Regions from separate parts of the Micrococcus sp. KRD070 genome, predicted to be linked through region 1. Evidence: riboswitches for the same ligand, from Rfam matches in the RefSeq annotation. Region 1 holds a riboswitch; each other region holds the start of a gene.
What was found. Region 1 has a riboswitch for thiamine pyrophosphate ahead of J1M38_RS10675 (thiamine ABC transporter substrate binding subunit). Riboswitches for the same ligand answer to the same signal wherever they lie in the genome.
Positions count from the first base shown of each region.

Region 2: linked by a shared signal. The riboswitch ahead of thiC (phosphomethylpyrimidine synthase ThiC) and the one ahead of J1M38_RS10675 (thiamine ABC transporter substrate binding subunit) in region 1 are both predicted to bind thiamine pyrophosphate.
Region 3: linked by a shared signal. The riboswitch ahead of J1M38_RS08650 (FAD-dependent oxidoreductase) and the one ahead of J1M38_RS10675 (thiamine ABC transporter substrate binding subunit) in region 1 are both predicted to bind thiamine pyrophosphate.

Region 1 covers NZ_JABFNH010000024.1:224,539-230,098, reverse strand. Annotated here, with positions in the region: gene J1M38_RS10690 (bifunctional proline dehydrogenase/L-glutamate gamma-semialdehyde dehydrogenase) at 1-470, opposite strand, end outside; gene J1M38_RS10685 (agmatine deiminase family protein) at 602-1,651, shown strand; gene J1M38_RS10680 (AI-2E family transporter) at 1,617-2,903, opposite strand; TPP riboswitch at 2,950-3,055, shown strand; gene J1M38_RS10675 (thiamine ABC transporter substrate binding subunit) at 3,122-4,186, shown strand; gene J1M38_RS10670 (iron ABC transporter permease) at 4,186-5,560, shown strand, end outside.
Region 2 covers NZ_JABFNH010000022.1:214,149-219,708, forward strand. Annotated here, with positions in the region: gene thiD (bifunctional hydroxymethylpyrimidine kinase/phosphomethylpyrimidine kinase) at 1-113, opposite strand, end outside; gene J1M38_RS08670 (membrane protein) at 187-1,344, shown strand; TPP riboswitch at 1,405-1,519, shown strand; gene thiC (phosphomethylpyrimidine synthase ThiC) at 1,516-3,321, shown strand; gene J1M38_RS08680 (hypothetical protein) at 3,702-4,613, shown strand; gene J1M38_RS08685 (hypothetical protein) at 4,610-5,560, shown strand, end outside.
Region 3 covers NZ_JABFNH010000022.1:207,712-213,271, reverse strand. Annotated here, with positions in the region: tRNA gene J1M38_RS08660 (tRNA-Arg) at 62-134, opposite strand; gene thiE (thiamine phosphate synthase) at 221-964, opposite strand; TPP riboswitch at 986-1,116, shown strand; gene J1M38_RS08650 (FAD-dependent oxidoreductase) at 1,110-2,279, shown strand; partial or broken gene thiS (sulfur carrier protein ThiS) at 2,276-2,506, shown strand; gene J1M38_RS08640 (thiazole synthase) at 2,568-3,350, shown strand; gene moeB (molybdopterin-synthase adenylyltransferase MoeB) at 3,347-4,543, shown strand; gene argS (arginine--tRNA ligase) at 4,658-5,560, shown strand, end outside.

The sequences.
Region 1 (5,560 bases):
CGCAGGGCCGCGATGGCCTTGCCGAGCTGCCGGTCCCGCGCGTCGACGATCAGGTGGGAGACCATGCGCCGCAGCACGCGGCGGGCCGTGGGGACGGCGATGCGCGGCACGAGCGGGGCGGCGCGGCCGCCGACGCCGAGGACGGCGCGCAGGGCCGGGGGCAGGAAGCCGGGGGCGCGGCCGGCGAGCTCCCGCAGCGCCCGGGCGGCGATCGCGGGGTCCTCGGGGCGGACCACGTGGTCCACGAAGCGCACGATGAAGTCGAGGCCGCCCGGCTCCTTCAGGGCGCCCGCCAGCTGGCGGGCCGCGAAGTCGGCCTCATGGTCGCGGGACTCGGCGAGCCAACGCCGCACCTGCGCGACGGCGTCGTCGGCGAGGGCGTGCAGGTCGGCGGGGTCGGGGATCCCGCCGGTCGCGCCGAGGACCCGGTCGAGATCGTCGTGGTCCTGGGCGGAGAACATCGCGGTCATGGCCGCACTCTGCACGTGTGCCGGGTCACAGGTCAAACCGCCGCGGCTTCCTGTCAGACGCCTATGCTCGATGGACATCCCCTCGCCGCGCGCCCGCGCGTCGCCGCCGTCTTCCCAGGAGCCCGTCCGCCATGGCCGCCGCCGACCCCGTCCCCACCGACGCGCGGGAGCGCCGGGACGTCGTCGTGCCCGTGTCCGGACCCGAGGACCCGCCCGAGCGGGCCTGGCTCGTCCTGCCCCACCGCCACCCGGTGCCGACGCTGCTGGGGGAGACGCGGGACGCCGTCGTGGGCCTGGCCGAGACGCTCGCCGCCGTGCTGCCGGTCACCGTGCTCGCCCACCCGCGCGACGCCGGGGCGGCGCGGCTGGTGCCCCCGGAGGTGGACCTGCTGCGCGCGCCCGTGGGCTCACCGCTGCTGGGCCGCACCGGGCCGAGCTTCATCCGCCGCCCCGAGGGCCTGGCCGCCGTCGCCTGGCGCAGCGCCGCGGGACTGACCGGGACCGGGCCGCTCGACGGCGCGGCCGCGACGGCCGTGGCGGAGGCGGCGGGACTGCCGCTGCTCACCCCCCTGCTGTGCGCCCCGCGCGGGGCCTGGGTGAGCGACGGCGAGGGGACGGCCGTGGTGGCCGCGGACCCCGTGCTGGACGGGCGGATCAACGGCGCGTGGACCCCCGGCCAGGTGGCCGCCGAGTTCGCCGCCCTGCTGGGGATCACCCGGGTGCTGTGGGTGCCGCCGGCACCGCGGCCGGACACCGGGCCGTGGGGCGGGCCCGGCCACCTGGCCTCGTGGGTGCGGCTGGGGGGCGACGGCGAGGCCGCCGTGCACTGGCGCGGCGACCGGTTCCACCCCGAGCACCCCTACGCGGCGGCGGCGCTGCGCTTCCTGCAGGGCGCCGACGACGCCGCCGGCCGGCCCCTGCGCGTGCGCACGGTGACCGGGGCGGCGCAGCCCGCCGCGTACGACCCGGCCGAGCGGGGCCCCCGCTCCCTCCTGGACACGCTGCCGCTGGGCGCTGCGGTGCTGCGGCCGGCGTTCGAGGACGCCGCGGGCGAGGAGGCCGCGGCCGCCGCGTGCGCGGCACTGCACCCGGGGCTGCCCCAGCTGTCGTTCCCCGCCCCGCCGCTGCTGCGGCTGGCCGGCGCGCTCAACGACCTGGTGCTGCTCCAGCCCCGCCCGTGACCTCGTCCGTCGCGGGACCGTCGTCGTCCCCGCCGTCCGCCGAGGCGCGGTCCTCATCTCCCCCGTGCGCGTCGGATCGCCAGGCCGCCGGGCGCAGCCGTTCCAGGAGCGAGGACTGACGGCGCTCCATCCCCTTCAGGTCCGAGGCGATGAGCGCGTTGATCCAGCGGGCGTTCGGGTCGGCGTCGATCAGCACGGCCTTGGCCAGCAGCGTGCAGGGCAGCGCGAGGATCGCGCCGAGCGGGCCGAGGACCCAGGCCCAGAAGAGCAGGGAGAGGAAGCTGACGGTGGGGATCACGCCGATCGCGTCGCCGGCCACCTTGGGCTGGATCACGGACTGCAGCACGAAGTTCAGCACCGAGTAGCTGACCACCACCCACAGGAAGTCGGACCAGCCGCCCGCCGCCAGGCCCAGGACGGCCGGCGGCAGCAGGCCGATGATGAAGCCGATGTTCGGGATGTAGTTGGTGAGGAAGCTGAGCACGCCCCACACGAGCGCGAGCGGCACGCCGATCAGCATGAGGGCGATCACGTCCAGCACCGCCACGATCAGGCCGAACACCGTGGTGACCACCCAGTAGCGGCGCACGCCCTGGGCGAACTCGACCAGGGCGTGGCCGAACTCGTGGCGGGCGGTGCTGAGCAGGCGGACGCGGCGTTCGACGTCCATCGAGTCCATCGCCAGGAAGAACATGCCCATGATCACGGTGACGAGCAGACCGAAGACCGCGTAGACGTTCGTGGCGATCTTCGTGATGGCGCTGACGGCCGTCCCGGTCACGGTGCTCATGTCGATCGAGGCCAGCTGCTGGGACACCATGTCCGGGGTCACGCCGCGCTCGTTGAGCCAGTGCGAGACGTCCAGGACGATCTGCTGGAAGCGGTCCGCGTACTTCGGCAGCTCCGCCACCAGCTCGAGGCCGGACCACACCATCATGCCCCCGAACACGGCCATCACCGCGACGACCAGCAGGACGGTGGTGGCGGCCCCGAGCACGGGGTGCAGGCCCCGGCGGATGAGCCAGGCCTGCAGGGGGTAGGCCACGATCACGAGGTTCAGCCCCAGGAAGACGGGCGCCGCTATGGAGGCGATCCCCTGGAAGAACTGCACCACCAGCACCAGGCCCGCGAGCGTCAGGACGATCACCAGCATGCGCGGCCACATGCGGTGGGGGCGGCGGATGTCCCAGTCGGAGGCGGGGCTGGACGAGGCGGGCGGCGGGGTCACCCCCGCGGGCTGTGCGGCGCTCACGCGGGCAGTCTATGCGCGGGCCGGACGGGGTAGGGTCGGGACCAGTCCACATCGACAGGGGAGCGCCCGCGCGGCGCTGAGAGTGCGGTCCGCCGCAGACCCTCGAACCTGCGCCGGTCCGCACCGGCGAAGGAAGTCGAGTCTCCCGGTCGACGTCGTCCCGGGATTCCGGTGGCGGCCTCGTCCCGGCCCCTCTGCCGTCCCAGAGGAGAACCGCCATGTCCCGCACCCCGCACCGCGCCCTCGCCGCCCTCTCAGTGGCCGCCCTCGCCCTCACCGGCTGTTCGGTGTCCGGCTCGTCCGGCGACGGGGCGTCGTCGTCCGCCGCCGGCGCCGGCGGCGAGCCGACGACGGTGACGATCATGACGCACGACTCGTTCAACCTGCCCCAGGAGCTCGTCCAGAAGTTCGAGCAGGAGTCCGGCTACACCCTGAAGACGACGGCCCCCGGCGACGCCGGCAGCGTGGTGAACCAGCTCCTGCTGGCCAAGGACGAGCCCACCGTGGACGGCGTCTACGGCGTGGAGGACCACTCGGCGCACCGCCTCGTCCGCGAGGGCGTCGTCGCCGAATACACCCCGCAGGACCTGCCCGCCTCCGCACAGGACCGGATGGTGGAGGACCGCATGACCCCGGTGGACCAGGGCCAGGTGTGCTTCAACACGGATCCGGCATGGTTCGAGGCCCACGACGTCGAGGCCCCCACCTCGATCGACCAGCTCGACGACCCCGAGTACGCGAAGCTGACGGTCGCCACCTCCCCCGTGGCCTCCTCCCCCGGCCTGGCGCTGCTCGCGGCCACCACGGAGAAGTACGGCGACGACGGCTGGCAGGACTGGTGGCAGGGCCTGATGGAGAACGGCGGCAAGATCGCCGACAGCTGGTCCGACGCCTACAACTCGGACTTCTCCGGCGGCGAGGGCAAGGGCCAGTTCCCGGTGGTGCTCTCCTACTCCTCCTCCCCCGCGTTCGCCCCCGAGACCGAGGTGATCGAGGACTCCTGCACCCCGCAGGTCGAGTACGCCGGCGTGCTCGAGGGCGCGAAGAACCCCGAGGGCGCACAGGCGTTCGTGGACTTCCTGCTCACCGAGGAGGTCCAGTCCGCCCTGCCCGAGTCGATGTACATGTACCCGATCGACGAGTCGGTGCAGCTGCCCGAGGAGTGGGCGCAGAACGCGCCGCTCGTCGAGGACGCCATCACCCCGGACCCCGCCCGCATCGACGAGCGCCGCGAGGACCTGCTGAAGGAGTGGACCGCCCTGGCCGAGGCCTCCCGGCGCTGATGTCCGCGCTCACCGAGGTCGCGGCCCCCGGCACGGACCTGCCGCGCCGGCGGGCCCGCGGCCGGGGGGACGGGCTCGGCCCGTGGTGGCTGGTGGCCGCCGTCCTGCCGGTCGCCTTCCTGCTCGTCTTCTTCGCGTGGCCCGTGGCGGCCATGCTCTGGCGCGGGATCGGCGGCGACGCCGACGCGTTCACCGGCGCCGTGGACCTCACCGCCTTCAGGGAGACCCTCGCCCGCGAGCGCACGTGGCGCATCCTCGGCCAGACGCTCGGGATGGCCGCCGCCGGCACGGTGGTCTCGGTGGCGCTCGGCCTGCCGACCGCGTTCGTGCTGCACCGGCGTCGCGTCCCGGGGCGGGCCGTGCTCCGCGCCCTCGTGCTCGTGCCGTTCGTGCTGCCCACGGTGGTGGTCGGCGTCGCGTTCCGCGCCCTGCTCGCCCCCGGCGGACCGCTGGGCTTCACCGGGCTGGACCAGACGACCACCGCCGTCGTGCTGGCCATGGTCTTCTTCAACGTGTCCGTGGTGGTGCGCCAGGTGGGCGCGCTGTGGAACGCGCTCGACCCGCGCCAGACCGAGGCCGCCCGCACCCTGGGCGCCTCGCCGTGGCGGGCGTTCCGCACCGTGACGCTGCCCCAGCTCGCCCCGGCGATCGCCGCGAGCGCGGCGCTGGTGTTCCTGTTCTGCGCGTCCGCGTTCGGCATCGTCCAGACGCTCGGCCGGCCCGGCTACGGCACGCTCGAGTCGGAGATCTGGGTGCAGACCTCCGTCTACCTGGACCTGCGGACCGCGGCGGTGTTCTCCGTGCTGCAGTTCGCGGTGGTGCTGGCCGCCGTCGTGGTCTCCGGCGTGACGGCGGCGCGCACCCAGCGGGCGCTGCGCCTGCGGGAGACGCCGCCGGCCCGGCTCACGCGCGCGGACGCGGTCCCGGTGGCCGTGATGCTCGCGGTGGTGGCGCTCGTGGTGGCGCCGATCCTGACGCTCGTGGTGCGCTCCTTCCACACCCGCCACGGCTGGGGGCTGGGCAACTATCGGCTGCTGTCCACGAGCGCGGGCAGCGGGTTCGTGGGCGGGTCGACGCCGGCCCAGGCGCTCGAACAGTCCCTGCGGGTGGCCGTGGACGCCACGCTCGTGACGCTCGTGGTGGCCGTGCCGCTGGCCCTGCTGCTGACCCGGCCCTTCCGTTCACGCGCGGCGCTGGTGGCCCAGCGGGCCCTCGACGGCGCCCTGCTCCTGCCGCTCGGCGTGTCCGCGGTGACCGTGGGCTTCGGCTTCGTCGTGTCCCTGCGGGCCGCGTTCCCGGAGCTGGCGGCCTCGGGCGTGCTCGTGCCACTGGCCCAGGCGGTGGTGGCGCTGCCGCTCGCGGTGCGGGCGCTCG
Region 2 (5,560 bases), on a different contig from region 1:
GTCATCCCGTAGCCGCCCCACGCGGCGATGGTCTTCAGGTCGGCCTGGACACCGGCGCCGCCGCCGGAGTCGGAGCCGGCGATGCTGAGCACACGGGGGACGGCGGAGGTCATGCGGGGGCTCCTTCGGGTCGGGGCGGATCGGCCGCCCGGGCCGGGCCGATCCCGCCCATGAGAATGTAGTCGCATGTCCCACGTCACAGAGAGCTCTCCCGCGCACCCCGGCCGAGCCGAGGAGTCGGCGCCGCTGCGGCCGACCTCCCCGCTCGGGATCGCCGCCACGTTCATCGGCACCACCATCGGCGCCGGGTACGCCTCGGGCAACGAGATCCTGCAGTACTTCGTGAGCTTCGGCCTCTGGGGCGGCACGGGGGCGCTCGTGATCGCCGGCGCGCTGTTCTTCCTGCTCGCGGTGATCGTGCTGCGGCTGGCGCAGAAGCTGCGGACCACGGACATCCACCGGATCGTGAACCCCACGACGTCGCGCGTGCCCACCTGGTTCGCGGACCTGTCCATCACCACGTCCCTGCTGGGGACGCTGGTGATCATGCTGGCCGGGGCCGGGGCGGCGGTGCACACCGCGTTCGGGCTGCCCTCGCTCGTGGGCTCGCTGGTGATGGCCACCGTCTGCGTGGTCTCGGTGCTGGCCGGCATCACGGGCCTCGTGCGCGTCCAGGCCGTGGTGGTCCCCCTGATCATCGTGGTCGCCGTCGGCGTCGCGGTGTGGGGGTTGGCGAACCCGGGGGCCGCGGTGGACGACGTCGCCGCGCTCGTGACCTCGTCCCCGCTGATCAACCAGTGGTGGCTCTCGGGCGTGCTGTACGTGGCCTTCAACATCCAGCTGGCCTACGCGGTGCTCGCCCCGATCGGCGAGGAGAGCTCCTCGTCGGGCCGCTCCCTCGTCGCCGGGGCCGGGCTCGGGGCCCTGGGCCTCGTGGTGATGGCCGGCGCGGTGATGGCCGCGATGACCGCCCACGCCCAGCTGATCGGCCGCGCCGAGCTGCCCATGGTCGAGCTGGCCGCGATGATCGGCGGCTGGGCCGCCCTGCTGTACACGGTCGTCCTGCTGCTGGCGCAGTTCACGACGGCGGTCTCGTGCCTGTACGGCGGGGTGGAGCGCATCGCCCTGCTGTCCTCGATGCGCCGCGTGCCGGGCTGGGTCATCGCCGTCGTCACGGCCCTGGCCGCCACCCTGCTCTCGAGCGTCGGCTTCTCCGACCTCGTGGGCACCGTCTACCCCGTCCTCGGCTACGCCGGCCTCGTCATCATCGTGATGCTGGTCGTGACGTGGATCGTCGAGCGCTCCACGGTGCGCCGCCGGGCGGCCCGCGCGGCGCGCGCCTGAGCGCCCGGCCGCATGGCCGGACGGCGGCGGTGAGACCCCGCGGGGGACGTGCTAGGGTCGCTCGCATCCCACGGGAGCCCCACGGCACGGGGCTGAGACCGGGCTGACGCCGCCCGGAGACCGTCTGAACCTGTCCGGGTCATTCCGGCGAAGGAAGAAGGAGCCGCGGCCATGTCCGTTTCCGAGCGCACCCCCCTGCCCGCAGCCGAGTCGACGGCCGAGGTCGTCGCCGAGGAGAACTACCCCACGCACCGTCTGGGCTGGCTCGAGGATGCCGAGCACGGCATCCGCGTGCCCGTCACCGAGGTCCACCAGGACGACTCCCCCGACGGCACGCCCAACCCGCCCCTGACCGTCTACCGCACCATGGGCCCGGGCTCCGTGCCCGAGCGCGGCCTGCCCGCCCAGCGCGCCGAGTGGATCCGCGCCCGCGCTGACGTCGAGGAGTACGAGGGCCGCGAGCGCGACCTGCTCGACGACGGCCGCTCGGCCGTGCGCCGCGGCGCCGCTTCACAGGAGTGGGCCGGCGAGCGCCGCCCCCCGCTGCGCGCCAAGGAGGGCGCGCGCGTCACCCAGATGCACTACGCCCGGCGCGGCGAGATCACCCCGGAGATGCGCTACGTCGCCCTGCGCGAGGGCGTGGACGTGGAGCTGGTGCGCTCCGAGGTCGCGGCCGGCCGCGCCATCATCCCGGCGAACGTGAACCACCCCGAGTCGGAGCCGATGATCATCGGCAAGGCGTTCGCCGTGAAGGTCAACGCGAACATCGGCAACTCGGCGGTGACGTCGTCGATCGCCGAGGAGGTCTCGAAGCTGCAGTGGGCCACCCGCTGGGGCGCGGACACCGTGATGGACCTGTCCACGGGCGACGACATCCACACCACCCGCGAGTGGATCCTGCGCAACTCCCCCGTGCCGATCGGCACCGTGCCGATCTACCAGGCCCTCGAGAAGGTCGGCGGCGACCACCAGGCCCTGACCTGGGAGATCTTCCGCGACACCGTGATCGAGCAGTGCGAGCAGGGCGTGGACTACATGACCGTGCACGCCGGCGTGCTGCTGCGCCACGTGCCGCTGTCCGCGGACCGCGTGACCGGCATCGTCTCCCGCGGCGGCTCGATCATGGCCGGCTGGTGCCTGGGCCACCACAAGGAGAACTTCCTCTACGAGAACTACGACGAGCTCTGCGAGATCTTCGCGCGCTACGACGTCGCGTTCTCCCTGGGCGACGGCCTGCGGCCGGGCTCCGTGGCGGACGCCAACGACGCCGCCCAGTTCGCCGAGCTCGACACGCTCGCCGAGCTGACGGAGCGGGCGTGGGCGTACGACGTCCAGGTCATGGTGGAGGGCCCCGGCCACATCCCGCTGCACCTGGTGCGGGAGAACGTGGAGCGCCAGCAGGAGCTGTGCAAGGGCGCCCCGTTCTACACGCTCGGCCCCCTCGTCACGGACATCGCCCCGGCGTACGACCACATCACCTCGGCCATCGGCGCCACCGAGATCGCCCGCTACGGCACCGCGATGCTCTGCTACGTCACGCCCAAGGAGCACCTGGGCCTGCCGGACCGGGACGACGTGAAGACGGGTGTGATCACCTACAAGATCGCCGCGCACGCCGCCGACGTCGCCAAGGGCCACCCCGGCGCCCGCGACCGCGACGACGCGCTGTCCAAGGCGCGCTTCGAGTTCCGCTGGCGCGACCAGTTCGGCCTCGGCCTGGACCCGCAGCTCGCCGAGGAGTACCACGACGAGACGCTGCCGGCCGAGCCCGCCAAGACCGCCCACTTCTGCTCGATGTGCGGGCCGAAGTTCTGCTCCATGCGCATCAGCCAGGACATCCGCAGCGAGTTCGGCGGCGCGTCCGAGCAGGCGCGGATCGCCGAGGCCGGCATGGCCGCGAAGTCCGCGGAGTTCCGGGCCGCCGGCGGGTCCGTGTACCTGCCCGAGCCGACGATCCGCACCGCCTCGGACGCCTGAGGCCGGGACGCGGGGTGAGGTGGGGCGGGATGGCCCGCCCCTGCGCCACCTGACGATCGCGTCATGACCTGAGGACCGCCACCAGGTCATGACGCGATCGCCAGGACAAGGCCCTCCGGGACGGCGAAGGCGCGGCCCCACGGACGGGGCAGTGCGCTCGGTGGTCGATCGAGTGGTGATGCCTCTTGACTCACACCCACACTGGGCTCACTATTCCGGCAGGCCCCTGTGATGCGTGTCCCATTCGCCCACAGGAATTGCGTGGAGGGAATATGACGTGAAAGTCGACATGACCCCGCCGGTCCGCACCCCAGGGGCACTTCCCAGGTGAGGCATCATCCAGCCGCTCAGCTTTCCTCGGGCCAGCCGTGATGACCCGGATGCTCGTCTCGAGATTCCTCCTTCTCCTGATCGCGCTCGGAACAGCAGCGCTCCTCGCGTCCTACGTCGGGGTGGAGAAGGAGGACCGCTGGCGCATGGACGGCACGGTGTACGAGATCTCGGCATTCCCCGCTGGCGAGGCCTGGCCCATGATCCGGACGTCGCTGACGGGACCGGACTCCGGTTCTGCGGCCACGTCCACGAGCCCCCACGTGACGGCCCTCGCCGGCCGACCTGCCCTGGACGTGCTCCCGGATGGCGTCGCCCCGACCGCGATCGTCCCCAGCACCTCCCCCTTCGCCGCACGTGCCGCTGCGGGCGAGCTGAGCTGGCCGGACGTCGATCGGGTCGTCGTCCGAGACCTCTCCTCCGCGCCGGATCGCGCCACCGAAGCAGACCTCCTGGTCCCGTTCCTCTCCACCGACAGTTCGTCCCTTGCCGGCGTGATCGGCGGCTCACCGGCCCAGCTCGGCGAGCTCGTCCAATCGCTGCGGCGGGCCGGTGTCGTCATCGACGTCGTCCCGCTCCCGCCGCCGTGGGAGGCAGCGATGCGACGCAGTGTCCATGTGCCCCTGCTCGCCGTGCTCGCCGGCTTCGCCCTGCTGGGCGCACAGGTCGTCTGGCGCACGACCCTGCGCAGTCGACTGCTCCCTGCCGTTACCTCGCACCGCCTCGTCGGTGCCTCCCCACTGCGAGCGGCCCGGCTCGGTGTGGGGCCCGCCATGGTCGCCTGGACGACCGCCGCCGCGAGTGCCGGCGGAGTCTGGCTCGTGGCATGGCCCCGGTGGGACGCGGAGATCGGTCTCACCGGTGACACCGCTCTCCTCTGGTCCGCCGTGCTCGTCGTGGACGCCATCCTCATCCTCGGCACGACCCTGTCCACCCTCTGGGTCCGAAGGGCACACGCATGACGGCAGCCATGCGGGCCGTTGCGGACGGCCTCCGCGACCTGTTCGACACGCCCGGACTGCTGTTCCTGTCCCTGCTGCACACGACCGTGGCGTCGGTCGTGTTCGGACTGGCCCTGGGCGTCGCCGGCGGGGTGACCACGGCGCTCGAGGTGCTCGAGGACGCCGAGTCGTCGGGCCTGGTGGCAGCCAGGATCCTGGACCCCGCCGTCACGACCGACCTCCACCCCCGCGCCGTCGACACCGTCTCCCGGGCGTTCGCCGCCCATGTCGACGGAGTCGACCCCCGTGCCTTCCTCGTGACGGACGCCATCGGAATCGAGGACCCCCGGCTGCAGGGGGCGGTCATCGCCACGCCTGGTCTGGCCCGGGAGTTCGGCGCCGCTGCTGCCGTCAGTCCCGCCGCGGGTGTGTACTTCGCTCCCGCCGCGATCACCTCCGGGGCACCGGGCGGCACCGTGTACGTGGGGTCCACACCCCACAGCTATGCCGGCCCACTCCCCGGGGACGCGGCCGCGCCGCGGGCCGACGGATCCCTCTGGCCCCTGGGTGAGTCGCCCGTCATCGTCACCAGCACGACGACCATGGCCGGCCTGATCGAACCGGTCCAGCTCGCGGCGGTCTTCGGTTCCGTCGTGGCACGCCAGGACGCGGCCTCCGAGGTGAGAGCGGCACTCGACGTCCTCGAGGACGAGACGGGCGTGGTCGCCGAGTTGGCCCCGATCGCCTCGACCAGGTCTCCGATCGCCCGAGAAGCCCGCGGTGCCGCGCTCATGGTCACCGCCTACACCGCCGGGCTTGCCAGCGCCGTCGTGACGGTGGTGAGCCTCCTGACGACCATGACCCGTCGACTCACGCCCACGTGGCTGGCGCACCTGACGGTCGGGGCGCCCAGACGACTGATCCGGCTCCGGATCGCCACATCCGTGGCCGCGGTATGGGGCATTCCG
Region 3 (5,560 bases), on a different contig from region 1:
CCGCAGAACGCAGAAGAGCCGGACCACCGTGTCGCCACGGGGGTCCGGCTCTGTTCGCTCGTGCCCCCGGCAGGATTCGAACCTGCGGCCTTCTGCTCCGGAGGCAGACGCTCTATCCCCTGAGCTACGGAGGCGGGGGTCGCGACGCGTCGAGCGCGTTGCGGACTCGTCGACTCTACACCATCAGGACGGCCCGTCCGTGACCTCCCCGCGGGGCGCGTCAGCCGGGCAGGCCCGCGCGCAGGGTCCGGGCCGCGGCCTCGGGGTCCTCGGCCTGCGTCACGGCGCGGACCACCACGATCCGTTCCGCCCCGGCCGCGCGGACCTCGGGCAGCCGGTCCGCGTCGACGCCGCCGATGGCGAACCACGGCCGCGCCCCCGCCGGGTCCTCCGCGTCCAGGCGTGCGGCGAGGGTCGGCAGTTCCAGTCCGACGGCGGCCCGGCCCGGCTTCGTGGGCGTCGCCCACACCGGCCCCGTGCAGAAGTAGTCCAGGCCGTCCTCCGCGCGGGCGCCGCGCACCTGCGCCTCGGTGTGGCACGAGCGGCCGAGCACCACGTCCGGGCCCAGCAGGGCGCGGCACTGCGCGGTGGTCAGGTCGGTCTGGCCCGTGTGGAACACGTCCACCCCGGCCAGGGCGGCGACGTCGGCGCGGTCGTTGGCGGCCGAGAGCGCCCCGTGCTCCCGGGCCAGCGGGACGAGCGTGGCGAACGCGGCCAGCTCGACCGCCACGTCCACGGCCTTGTCCCGCACCTGGATCACGTCTACTCCGCCGCGGAACGCCGCCGCGCAGAAGTCGGCGAACGCGGCCGTGTCGAGCGTGCCGTCCGGGCGCAGGAACCGCTGCAGGTCGGTGCAGACGTACAGCCGGGAGGCGGCGAGGCGGGCGCGGCGGCGCGCGCCGGGGCCGGTGCCGCCGTCGTCGCGGCCGGCCGCGGTCATCAGGAGCGGATCGGGGGAGTGCATGCGCCCACTGTGGCAGACTGGCCGCTGTTCCATGGGAGCCCGGGCCGCACACGCCGGGCTGAGAGGGCCGCAGGGGCGCACCGCGCCGGCGCGGCCGACCATCACCACTCGATGCGGGTCATGCCGCCGTGAGGAGGACCGGTCCGTGCACGTGGCCGTCGTCGGGGCCGGGATCATCGGCCTCACCGCCGCCGTGCGTCTGCGTGCCGCAGGCCACGCCGTCACCCTGATCGCCCCCGAGCTGGACGCCGCCGGGCGCCCGCACGCCGTGGCCGGGGCCACCCACGCCGCGGCGGGGATGCTCGCGCCGCTCGCCGAGACCCAGTTCAGCCAGGACGACCTCGCCCCGCTGCTGCAGGCCGGCTGGGAGGCCTACCCGGCCCTCGTGGACCTGCTCGCCGCCTTCACCGATGTGGAGACGGGCTTCCTCGCACAGGGCGCCTGGATCGTGGCCGCGGACCCCTCGGACGCCCGCGCCTGGGACCACGTGCTCGAGCACGCCTCGATCCTCGGTCGCCGGGTCGAGCCCGTCTCCGTCCGCGCGCTGCGCCGCGCCGAGCCCGCCCTGGCCCCGGGCCTGGCCGCCGGCTTCGACGCCCCGGACGACCATCAGGTGGACCCGCGACGGCTCGCCGCCGCCTGCGTCGCCGCCCTGCGCGCCGAGACCGGACCCGACGGCGGCCCGCTCCCGGTCGGCGCCGGACCCGCCGCCCGGTTCGTGGCCGGACGCGTCACCGCCGCCGGCCCGGAGGGCGAGGGGGTGCGCCTCACGCTGGCCGACGGGGGCGTCCTCACCGCCGACGGCGCGGTCCTCGCCGCGGGCCTGGGCCACCGCGGGATCGGCGGCGCGGCCACCGCCGTCGAGGTCCCGCTGCGCCCCGTCCACGGCGACGTGCTGCGTCTGCGGGTGCGCCCCGAGCAGCTGCTGCCGGGGGAGTCGCACCTGATCACCCGCACCGTCCGCGGCCTCGTCCACGGGCGCCAGGTCTACCTCGTGCCCCGCGCGGACGGCACCCTCGTGGTCGGCGCCTCGGCCCGCGAGGACGGCCTGGCCGGCACCTCCGCCGGGGCCGTGCTGGACCTGCTCGCCGACGCCGCCGCGATCCTGCCCGCCGTCCGCGAGTGCGAGCTGGTCGAGATCACCACCGCCGCCCGCCCCGGCACCCCCGACGACGCCCCGCGCGTGCTCGCCGTGCCCGAGGCTCCGGGCGCCGTCGTCGCCACCGGCTTCCACCGTCACGGGATCCTGCTCGCCCCCTGGGCGGCCGGGCGGATCCTCGAGCTGCTGCACGCCCGCCTGAAGGAGATCGCATGAGCACCCTCCCCCTGACCCTCAACGGAGAGCCCGCCGAGCTGGCCGTGGCCACCGTCCGCGACGTCGTCGCGCACGTCACCGGGCGCGCGATCGGCGAGGACGGCGCCGCCGCGGATGGGCGGCGGCTCGGCGTGGCCGTGGCGGTCGGCGGCGAGGTCGTGCCCCGGTCGGCCTGGGCCACCCGGGAGCTGGCCGCCGGGGACGAGGTCGACGTCGTCACCGCGGTGCCTGGCTCTTATACACATCTAAAAAAAAAAAAAATAATCAGACAGACATTCCGCCCCCGCGATCCCGCCGCTGCGGATCGGCGGCTACGACCTGGCCTCCCGGCTCATCATGGGCACGGGCGGCATCACCGACCTGACCGCCCTCGAGGGCGCCCTCGTCGCCTCCGGCACCACGCTCACCACCGTGGCGCTGCGCCGCTGGTCCGCGGACACCCGTGACGGCCTGGTCGCGCTGCTGGACCGCCTCGGCATCGACGTGCTGCCCAACACCGCCGGCTGCTACACCGCCCGGGACGCCGTGCTCACCGCCCGGCTCGGCCGGGAGGCGCTCGAGACCGACCTCGTGAAGGTCGAGGTCATCGCCGATGAGCGCACCCTGCTGCCCGACGTCGTCGAGACCCTCGAGGCCACCGAGCGGCTCGCCGCCGACGGCTTCACCGTCCTGGCCTACACCTCGGACGACCCCGCCATGGCGCTGCGCCTCGAGCAGGCCGGCGCCGCCGCCGTCATGCCGCTGGGCTCGCCGATCGGCTCGGGGCTGGGCATCCTCAACCGCGCACACCTGGAGCTGATCGTCTCCCGCGCCTCCGTGCCGATCGTGCTCGACGCCGGCGTGGGCACCGCCTCGGACGTCGCCCTGGCGATGGAGGCCGGCTGCGACGCCGTGCTCGCCGCCTCGGCGATCACGCGCGCCGCCGAGCCCGCCCGCATGGCCCACGCGTGCCGGCTCGCGCTCGAGGCGGGCTTCCACGCCCGCCGTGCCGGGCGCATCCCGCGCCGCGAGCACGCCCTGGCCTCCTCGCCGATGGCCGGGCGGGTCACGGCCGAGGAGGACGAGCGGTGACCGCCGCCCTGGACCCCGCCGCCCGCGAGCCCCGCGACCTCACCGCGCTGTCCGACACCCAGCTCGAGCGCTTCGCCCGCCACCTGAGCCTGGACGGCTTCGGCCCCGAGGCCCAGCTGGCGCTGCTGCGCTCCCGCGTCCTCGTGGTCGGCGCCGGCGGCCTCGGGGCGCCCGTGCTGACCTACCTCGCCGCCGCGGGCGTGGGGGAGGTCCACGTGATCGACGACGACGTGGTGGACCGTTCCAACCTGCACCGCCAGGTGATCCACGCCGAGGCGGACCTCGGCCGTCCCAAGACCGCCTCCGCCGCCGCGACGATGCGCGGCCTGCACCCCGAGGTGCGCGTGGTCGAGCACCGCGAACGCCTGACCGCGGCCAACGCGCTCGAACGGGTCGGCGCCGTGGACCTCGTGCTCGACGGCACGGACAACTACGCGACCCGCTACCTCGTTGCCGATGCCTGCGAGATCGCGGGCGTGCCCGTGGTGTGGGGCGCGATCCTGCGGTTCGCGGGGCAGGTGAGCGTGTTCGCCCCGGGCGGGCCGCTGTACCGGGACGTGTTCCCGGAGCGGCCCGAACCCGGCGAGGTGCCCTCGTGCGCGCAGGCCGGGGTGCTCGGGGTGCTGCCCGGGATCATCGGCTCCCTCATGGCGGCCGAGGCGATCAAGCTGCTCTCCGGGGTGGGTGAGCCCCTGGTCGGGCGGCTGCTCTCCGTGGACGCCCTGACGATGCGCTTCCGTGAGCTGCGGCTCGTGCCCGACCCCGAGCGGACCCCCGTGACGGACCTGTCCGCCCACGCGGACCAGGCCCCCCGCCCGGACGACGCCGGCGCCCCCGGCTCGGCGGAGGCGTGCGGCGCCGCGGGCGGGGAGATCGCCCCCGCCGCGCTGGCCGCCCTGCTCGCCGACCCCGCCCGGGCCGCGTCCCTCACCCTGCTCGACGTCCGCGAGGACTGGGAGCGCCGCCTGCGCCGGGTCGAGGCCCCCGCGACGGTGGCCGATCGGCACGTCCCGCTCGAGGCCGTCCTCGCGGAGCCGGCGGCCCTCGCGCCCGGGCAGGACCGCGTCCTGGTGGTCTACTGCGCCGCCGGAGCCCGGTCGGCCCGGGCGCGGGACGCCGTCGTCGGGGCCGACCCGAGCGCCGGCGGGCGCGTCCTGTCCCTCGCCGGCGGCCTCGCCGCCTGGCCCGCCTGACCCCCACCCCGACGAACCCTGCGAGATGGCCCCCACCGCGGGCCGGAGGGGGCCATCTCGCAGGGTTCGTTCGCACGCGCACGGGCGCGGCGGCCCTTCCGTAGACTTGCGCGGGTGAAGCCCGAAGACCTCTCCGCCCTGCTGTCCGCTGTCCTCACCGACGCCGTCGATGCCGGTGACCTCCCCGCCGCGCTGCGGGAGGAGATCACCCCCGCGCGCGTGAAGGTGGAGCGACCCCGCAGCCGCGAGCACGGCGACTGGGCCACCAACGTCGCCCTCCAGCTGGGCAAGAAGGCCGGGATGGCCCCGCGCGACCTCGCCGGGCTCGTGGCCGAGCGCCTGACCGACAAGCCGGGCATCGCCGCCGTCGACGTCGCCGGCCCCGGCTTCCTCAACGTCACCCTGGACGCGGCCTCGGCCGGTGCCCTGGCCCGCGAGATCGTCGAGGCCGGCCCGGAGTACGGCCGCAACGACGCCCTGGCCGGGCACACCGTGAACATGGAGTTCGTCTCCGCCAACCCCACCGGCCCGCTGCACATCGGCCACACCCGCTGGGCCGCGCTGGGCGACGCGATCGCCCGCCTGCTGCGCGCCTCGGGCGCGGACGTCACCGCCGAGTACTACGTCAACGACGCCGGCAACCAGATGAACGTGTTCGCCGACTCGGTCCTCGCCCGCCTGCACGGCCGTGACGTCCCCGCGGGCGGCTACCCGGGCGCGTACGTGCAGGAGCTGGCCGACGCCGTCGCCCTCGAGCACCCGGACGTGCGCGAGCTGACGGACGAGGCCGCCCGCCCGGTGGTCCGCGAGGCCGCGTACCGGCTCCAGATGCAGGACATCAAGGACACGCTCGCCGCCTTCGACGTGCACTTCGACGTGTTCACCTCGGAGCAGACGCTCCACGACTCCGGCGCGATCGACCAGGCCGTGCAGCGGCTGCGCGAACAGGGCCACATCGAGGACCGCGAGGGCGCCGTGTGGCTCAAGACCACCGACTTCGGCGACGACAAGGACCGC